DNA from 2 places in the Arthrobacter sp. Y-9 genome. Region 1 is predicted to be linked to the other one. Evidence: riboswitches for the same ligand, from Rfam matches in the RefSeq annotation. Region 1 holds a riboswitch; the other holds the start of a gene.
The links. Region 1 has a riboswitch for S-adenosylmethionine ahead of P9849_RS03650 (hypothetical protein). Riboswitches for the same ligand answer to the same signal wherever they lie in the genome.
Positions count from the first base shown of each region.

Region 2: linked by a shared signal. The riboswitch ahead of P9849_RS10890 (aminotransferase class V-fold PLP-dependent enzyme) and the one ahead of P9849_RS03650 (hypothetical protein) in region 1 are both predicted to bind S-adenosylmethionine.

Region 1 covers NZ_CP121463.1:818,983-822,562, reverse strand. The annotation lists gene P9849_RS03655 (cupin domain-containing protein) at 1-542, opposite strand, end outside; SAM riboswitch class IV at 786-894, shown strand; gene P9849_RS03650 (hypothetical protein) at 906-1,208, shown strand; gene P9849_RS03645 (VIT1/CCC1 transporter family protein) at 1,260-2,351, shown strand; gene P9849_RS03640 (YdcF family protein) at 2,482-3,513, shown strand; gene P9849_RS03635 (MarR family transcriptional regulator) at 3,508-3,580, opposite strand, start outside.
Region 2 covers NZ_CP121463.1:2,415,722-2,419,301, forward strand. The annotation lists gene P9849_RS10880 (ribosome small subunit-dependent GTPase A) at 1-717, shown strand, start outside; gene hisN (histidinol-phosphatase) at 782-1,603, shown strand; SAM riboswitch class IV at 1,676-1,791, shown strand; gene P9849_RS10890 (aminotransferase class V-fold PLP-dependent enzyme) at 1,831-3,240, shown strand; gene P9849_RS10895 (class I SAM-dependent methyltransferase) at 3,361-3,580, shown strand, end outside.

The DNA of each region.
Region 1 (3,580 bases):
ACCTCGACTTCTTCATCGGTCGGGTTCAGCCAGGTGTGCGGCTCACGGCCGGGGAAGCTCAAGGTGTCGCCGGCGGAGAGTTCGTAGCGCTCATTGGAGAGGATCAGCACGATCCGGCCCTTGACCACGTGCAGCACATCGACGTCGCAGTCCACGGAGTAGAGTTCCGACTCGCCCTTGCCTCCGGGCTCGATGACTCCCCTCAGCAACTGCACCCGGCGTTCGGACCGTGCGGTGAGCAGGGTCTCGATGATCCCGTCGCCACCGAACGAGATCTTGGGAGCCTCGTCGGCCCGGGTCAGCGCCACGTCGGTCGCCGCGAACAGATCACCGATGTCCACCGACAGCACCTGGCAGAGCGTGACGAGGGACGCCACGGAGGGCGAGGTCAGATCGCGTTCCACCCGGGACAGGAAGCCCTTGGTCAGGCCGGTCACCTCGGCCACCTGCTCGATCGTCATGCGCTGAGCCTTGCGGGCCGCACGGATCCGCGAGCCGATGTTGATCGGCGCGTTGCTCGGCTCGATGGGGAGGGCTTTCATGGTGGCCTTTCAATCGCGGGCGCCGCTCGAGGTGGGGGGATCCACGAGTTGGGCACGGAAGTGTTCCCGGTCACGTTGGGCAGCTTCTGGAAGCGAGTTTAGTACCAGGGATCAAGTTATGCCTGCACCTCAACTTGGATCCGTCGCAACCGGAGTCTCCCCAGCTCAACACCGCGTCACAGGACCCCCGGCCGACCGCAGATCCCTGCCGCGCTCCGCCGTCGTCCGCTACAGTGTAGTCAGCTTCACGAGAGGTGGCGCCAAGCTCCGACTGGCCACCCGCCAACCCCATGTTCACGGGTGGCTCGGATGCAGAAGCGGCCCCGTTCTCCTGGCGGGGCAAGAGCACACGCAAGGATTCTCATGTCCGTCACCGTCCTGCCCGCCGTCGACCTCCAGAGCGGCCGGGTCACCCTGTTCCTCCACGGCGCCAGCCACCACTACTTCTGCGCGCAGCCGCATCAGCTGATCGACGCGCTGAACCGGGCGGTCCGGCCCCCTGTCTGGGAGGACGACGGCGTGCTGACGGTCCGCGTCGCGGTCACGGGTCTGCGGGCCGGACGGGAGCTCAGATTCAGCCTTCAGCCGCTCTCCCGATTGCGGTCCACCGAAACCGGAAGCGTCGGTGAACCGTCCGAAAATCCGCGGAATTTCGCGCTACAGTGAGGGCTGCGCAATGGGGCGCCACCTCCGACCACACCTCAGGAGCAGGATCCCATGAACACCCCTCAAGCGTCACCCGCCGATATCCGGCGCTGGCAGCAGTACCTTGCGGACGAACGCGCCGAAGCCTCCGTGTACCGCGATCTGGCGGCCCGTCGCGAAGGCGAGGAGAAGGCGATCCTCCTGGCTCTCGCGGAAGCCGAGGGCCGGCATGAAGCCCATTGGCTGACACTGCTGGGCGATCAGGCGGACAAGCCCCGCCATGCCTCCCTCAACAGCCGGTTCCTGGGCTTCCTGGCCCGGAACTTCGGCTCCGTATTCGTTCTGGCGCTGGCTCAGCGCGCCGAGGGCCGCTCCCCGTACGCGACCGATCCCCACGCCACCCCCGCCATGGCCGCCGATGAGCAGATCCATGAAGAAGTGGTGCGAGGCCTCGCCACCCGCGGCCGCGCCCGGCTGTCCGGGACGTTCCGCGCCGCCGTGTTCGGGGCGAACGACGGCCTGGTCAGCAACCTCTCCCTCGTCATGGGCATGGCGGCCACCGGCGTCGACAGCCAGGTGGTCCTCTTCAGCGGCGTCGCGGGCCTGCTGGCCGGCGCCCTCTCGATGGGCGCGGGCGAATACGTCTCGGTCCGTTCCCAGCGGGAACTCCTGGAGGCCAGCCGCCCCACACAGATCACGCTCGACGCCGCACCGCGCCTCGATCTGGAGCACAACGAGCTCGTCCTGGTCTACCTGGCGCGCGGCATGAGCCGCGAAGCCGCCGAGCACCGCGCCGCGGAACGGATGGGGCGCTTCAGCTGCGACTGCGACCCGAGCCTCTCCCTGCATCCCGAGGCCCCCGAGACGACGAACGACCATGAGGAGATCGGCACCGCCTGGGGCGCCGCCTCGTCCAGCTTCTGCTTCTTCGCCTCCGGCGCGCTCATCCCGATCCTGCCGTTCCTCTTCGGCATGAGCGGTTTCGGCGCGCTGGCGCTGTCGGTGGTCCTGGTGGGCCTGGTGCTGCTCGGCACGGGCGCGGTCGTTGGGCTGCTCTCCGGCACGTCGCCGCTCAGCCGTGCGCTGCGTCAGCTGCTGATCGGACTCGGCGCGGCCGGGGCCACCTACCTTCTGGGCCTGCTGTTCGGGGCCACGATCGGCTGATCCGCTCACTGACCGACGACGGCGCACCCTCCCCTGGCACACAGGCGGAGGGTGCGTCTTTGCCCACATACGGCTCGCGGCCACCCGTCCCCTCCCGGCCTCTGCGTAGAGTTACGTGCGGGAGGAACGTATGGACAACATCACCAGGGTGATCCTGGAGAACATCACCACGGTGCTCGCCATCGTGTTCGCACTGGCCGCCGCCGTGAGCACCTGGAGGGACCGCCGCCGCATGAGGAACGGGGTCTTCCTGCTCCTCGCGCTGGGCTTCGCGCTGCTGAGCCTGGGCCGGAACGACGACACGGCGTGGCTGCTGCTGATCGTCGTGCTGCTCGCCATCCTCGCGGTGCCCGTGCTCGGACTCTTCCTCGTGGTGAACGGCGTCGTCATGCTACGGCGCGAGGGACGGTCCATGGCGAATCTGCTGTCTCTCGCCGTGGGCCTGCTCGTGCTGTTCGCCCCCTTCCTGCTGGGGCTGCTCGAACGGTTTGCCGGAGGTCCCGAGGCACCCCTCTGGGTGAGCATGGTCCCCTTCCTCCTCTTCATGCTGGTGGCCTATGTGGGCTTCGTGTTCTGCGCATTCCTCCTGTACTCCTTCATCTACGCGCGTACCCGGAGCAAACAGGTGCCGGATTACGTCATCATCCTCGGGTCCGGCCTGATCGGCGGGAAGGTCCCCCCGCTGCTCGCAGGGCGTCTGGACAAGGCGGTGCAGATCCACCGGGCGGCGCCCGAAGGGTCTCGCCCGGTGCTCATTCCGAGTGGCGGCCAGGGCCCTGACGAAAGCCGCAGCGAGGGCGCAGCCATGGCCGAGTATCTGGTGGACGCCGGCGTTCCCGAGTCCGATGTGCTGCCGGAGACCGAGGCTCGCACCACGATGGAGAACCTCGAGTTCTCGCGTGCTCTGATGACGAAGAACGATCCGGTCGTCACGGTGACGACCAGCAGTTATCACGTCTTCCGGGCGGCGATGTACACCCGCCGTGCGGGGATGAAGGCAGTGGTGCGTGGCTCGAAGACCGCGGCCTACTTCGTCCCCAGCGCATTTCTGCGCGAGTTCGTCGCCGTGTTCCTGCAGTACAAGTGGATCAACTTCGGCGTGTGCGCGGCGATCGTGCTCGGCTGCCTCGCGCTGCTCTGGGAGTCATACCGCTGGTCATGACGTCTTCCGGAAGACGCCTGAGCCGGACTCCCGCAGAGCGGCGATGCAGTCCGTGAGGAACCCCTCC
Region 2 (3,580 bases), 1.6 Mb from region 1:
GTCGCGGCCGCGAACCCCGAGCCCCGCACCGGCTTCATCGACCGCGCCCTCGTGGCCGCGTACGACGCCGGGATCGAACCGATCCTGCTCATCACCAAGGCCGATGTGAAGGACCCCGCCGAGCTGTTGGCGAACTACCAGGCCCTGGATCTCAAGGTCATCATCAGCCGCACCACGGAGGCGGGGGCCAGCGGGATCGACGCCCGCAGCGCCGACGGCGGCTCCGCCTCCCTGCTGGGCACCGCGGTCGAGGAACTCCGCGAGGAACTCGACGGCTCGGTCAGCGTCCTCCTGGGGCACTCCGGCGTCGGCAAGTCGACCATGGTCAACGCCCTGACCGGTTCCGAACGGGCCACCGGACAGGTCAACGCCGTCACGGGCCGTGGCCGCCACACCTCCAGCTCCGCCCTGGCACTCCAGATGCCGGGGGCACGGCCCGGGACGTGGATCGTGGACACGCCCGGCGTCCGGTCCTTCGGTCTCGCCCTGGTCGATCCCGAACGCATCCTGCAGGCGTTCCCGGATCTGGCGCCCGGCACCGAGGCCTGCGAGCGCGGCTGCAAGCACGGCGCACAGGCGATCGGCTGTGGCCTGGACGCCTGGGTCGCCGAGGGACACGCCGGGCCCGCCGGCGCTTCCCGGCTGGAGTCACTCCGCCGGGTCCTGGACGCCGGAACGCAGGAGGAACGCGAGGCCAAGGAGCTCGGCGCTCCCTGACGGCGCGATCGCGTCCGCGCCCCGGATGAACTGGGACGCGCGCTTTGTGGGTACGGTTTAACCCATGATGGACTCCTCCCAGAACTACACCGATGACCTCCGGCTTGCCCATGTCATGGCGGACCAGGTGGATGCCCAGACCATGGCGCGCTTCAAGGCCCAGGATCTGAAGGTCGAGACCAAGCCGGATCTGACGCCGGTGAGCGACGCCGACCGGAGCGCCGAGGAGTACATCCGTGCCCAGCTGTCCCGGGCCCGGCCGCGGGACTCCGTCATCGGCGAGGAGTTCGGCACCACGGGCCACTCCTCCCGCCGCTGGGTCATCGATCCGATCGACGGCACCAAGAACTTCGTGCGCGGTGTGCCGGTCTGGGCCACCCTGATCGCCCTCATCGAGGACGACCAGGTGGTGGTCGGAGTCGTCAGTGCGCCCGCCCTGGGCCGCCGCTGGTGGGCCTCCAAGGGCCACGGCGCCTACACGGGGCGCTCCCTCGCCTCCGCCACCCGGCTGAAGGTGTCCGATGTGCACCGCCTCGAGGACGCCTCCCTCTCCTACTCGAGCCTGGGCGGCTGGAAGGAACTCGGCCTGCGGGACGAGTTCCTCGACCTCCACGACACGGTCTGGCGCACCCGCGCCTACGGCGACTTCTGGTCCTACTGCCTCCTGGCCGAGGGCGCCGTGGACCTCGCGTGCGAGCCGGAGCTGAACCTCTATGACATGGCGGCACTCGTGCCGATCGTGACCGAGGCCGGCGGCCGCTTCACCTCGCTGGACGGGCAGGACGGCCCGTTCGGCGGCAACGCGGTGGCCAGCAACGGCATCCTGCATTCGGAGTTCCTCCGCAGGCTCAATCCCGGGCTGGACGATCTGCTGCAGGCCCCCTGAGCAGGTCATATTCCACGTAATATTCGCGGCGCGTTCCTTCGGGGACGCGCCGCTGTTTTACTCTCGTAATCAGGTCACGAGTGCCAGCGCTAAACCCCGGTTTGCTGGCCGGCAACCCTCCAGACGCGGTGGGGTGCCCCGGGTGACGACCAGGCCGGCCACAGAAAGTGGTGCGGCAAGCGCGGCGCCCGCCTGTGCGGGCCCCTCCACGATGCAGAGGTCTCAGCATGTCCGTCAACACCCTTGCCCCCCGCTCCGCCGTCGCCGGAACCGGACGCACCCACGCGCCGTCGCTGGCCGCCAATCCGTTCGCCGCGGTCACCGGCGCGGAGATCCAGGCCCCGCTCATCCAGGGCGGCACGGTCCGTTACGCCAATCTCGACTACGGCGCCTCCGCCCCCGCGCTCAGCGTGGTCTCGGCCTACCTGAACGAGATCCTGCCGTACTACGCGAGCGTGCACCGCGGCGCCGGGTACGCGTCGCAGATCAGCACCTCGGTGTACGAGAACGCCCGGGAGATCGTGCGCGACTTCGTGGGCGGACGCCCCGATGACCTGGTGATCTTCACGCGCAACACCACCGATTCCCTGAACGTGCTGGCGGGCTGCCTGCCCCAGCGCCAGGGCGAACAGGCCGGTGACGTCCTCTATCTGGACATCGAGCACCACGCCAATCTTCTTCCCTGGCAGCGGGTCGGTCACCGGAGCCTCGTGGCGCGGGAGACCATCGCGGCCACCGTGGAGGCCCTTCGGGAGGAACTCGAAGCCGGCGGCGTCGCGCTCCTGGCCGTGACGGGCGCTTCCAATGTCACTGGTGAGATCCTGCCGATCGCCGAGCTCGCCGCCCTGGCGCACGAGTACGGCGCCCGGATCGTCGTGGACGCCGCCCAGCTGGCGCCGCACCGCCGGATCGACATCACCGCGCTCGACGTCGACTTCCTCGCCTTCTCCGGCCACAAGCTGTACGCGCCGTTCGGCGCCGGAGTCCTGGTGGGCCGCGCCGATTGGCTCGACGCCGGCACTCCCCACCTGCTCGGCGGCGGCGCCGTGCGGGAGGCCCGCCTCGACTCGGTCGTGTGGACCACCGGACCGGCCCGCCATGAGGGCGGCTCCCCCAACGTCCTCGGCGCGGCCACCCTCGCCCGGGCGACCCAGGTCCTGGTGTCCCTGGACCACGACTCCTGGCAGCAGCACGAGGCGGACATCCGCCGCCACCTGGAGGACGGCCTCGCCGCCCTGGACGGCGTCACCGTGCACCGGATCTTCAGCGATTCCACCGACTCGATCGGCGTGGTGAACTTCTCCGTCGAAGGTTACGACGCGGGCCTCGTCGCCGCGTACCTCTCCGCCGAGCACGGGGTGGGGCTCCGGGACGGCAAGTTCTGCGCCCACCCGCTGCTCAAGCGGCTGGGTCTGCCCGCCGGATCGCTCCGGGCCAGCTTCGGTCTGGGATCCCGGCTCGAGGACGCCGAGCGTCTCATCGAGGGGATCCGGCAGCTGCGCGAGCGCGGTCTCGGCTGGGACTACGTGGTCGACGCCGGACGCTGGGTCCCCGCGAACGATCAGCGCAGCTACCCGCACTGGGCGCCGAACACCCCCGGCACGGCGGGCGCCGCGCCCTGCACCACCACGGACTGATCCTCTGACGCGGCCCCTCCGGTCGCACAGGGGTCGGCGCGGCCGCCCCCTGTGCGACCCTTAAACGGCAAGCCGTCCCCACGCACCGCGGGCGGATCCCGTCATGGTCCAGGAGTCAGCATGTCAGCCCGTCACGTGTCGCCGCCCGGTGGTCCCCGCATGGACACCACCACTCGCCGGGAGATGGGCCGCGCCTTCGAACAGGGCGGGGAGCACTACGCTCAGGTCCGGCCCTCCTATCCGGCGGAGTCCGCTGCCTGGTGTGTGCCTGATGGCGCGCGATCGGCCGTGGACCTGGGAGCCGGCACCGGGAAGTACACCGCGCTGCTCGTGGATCTCG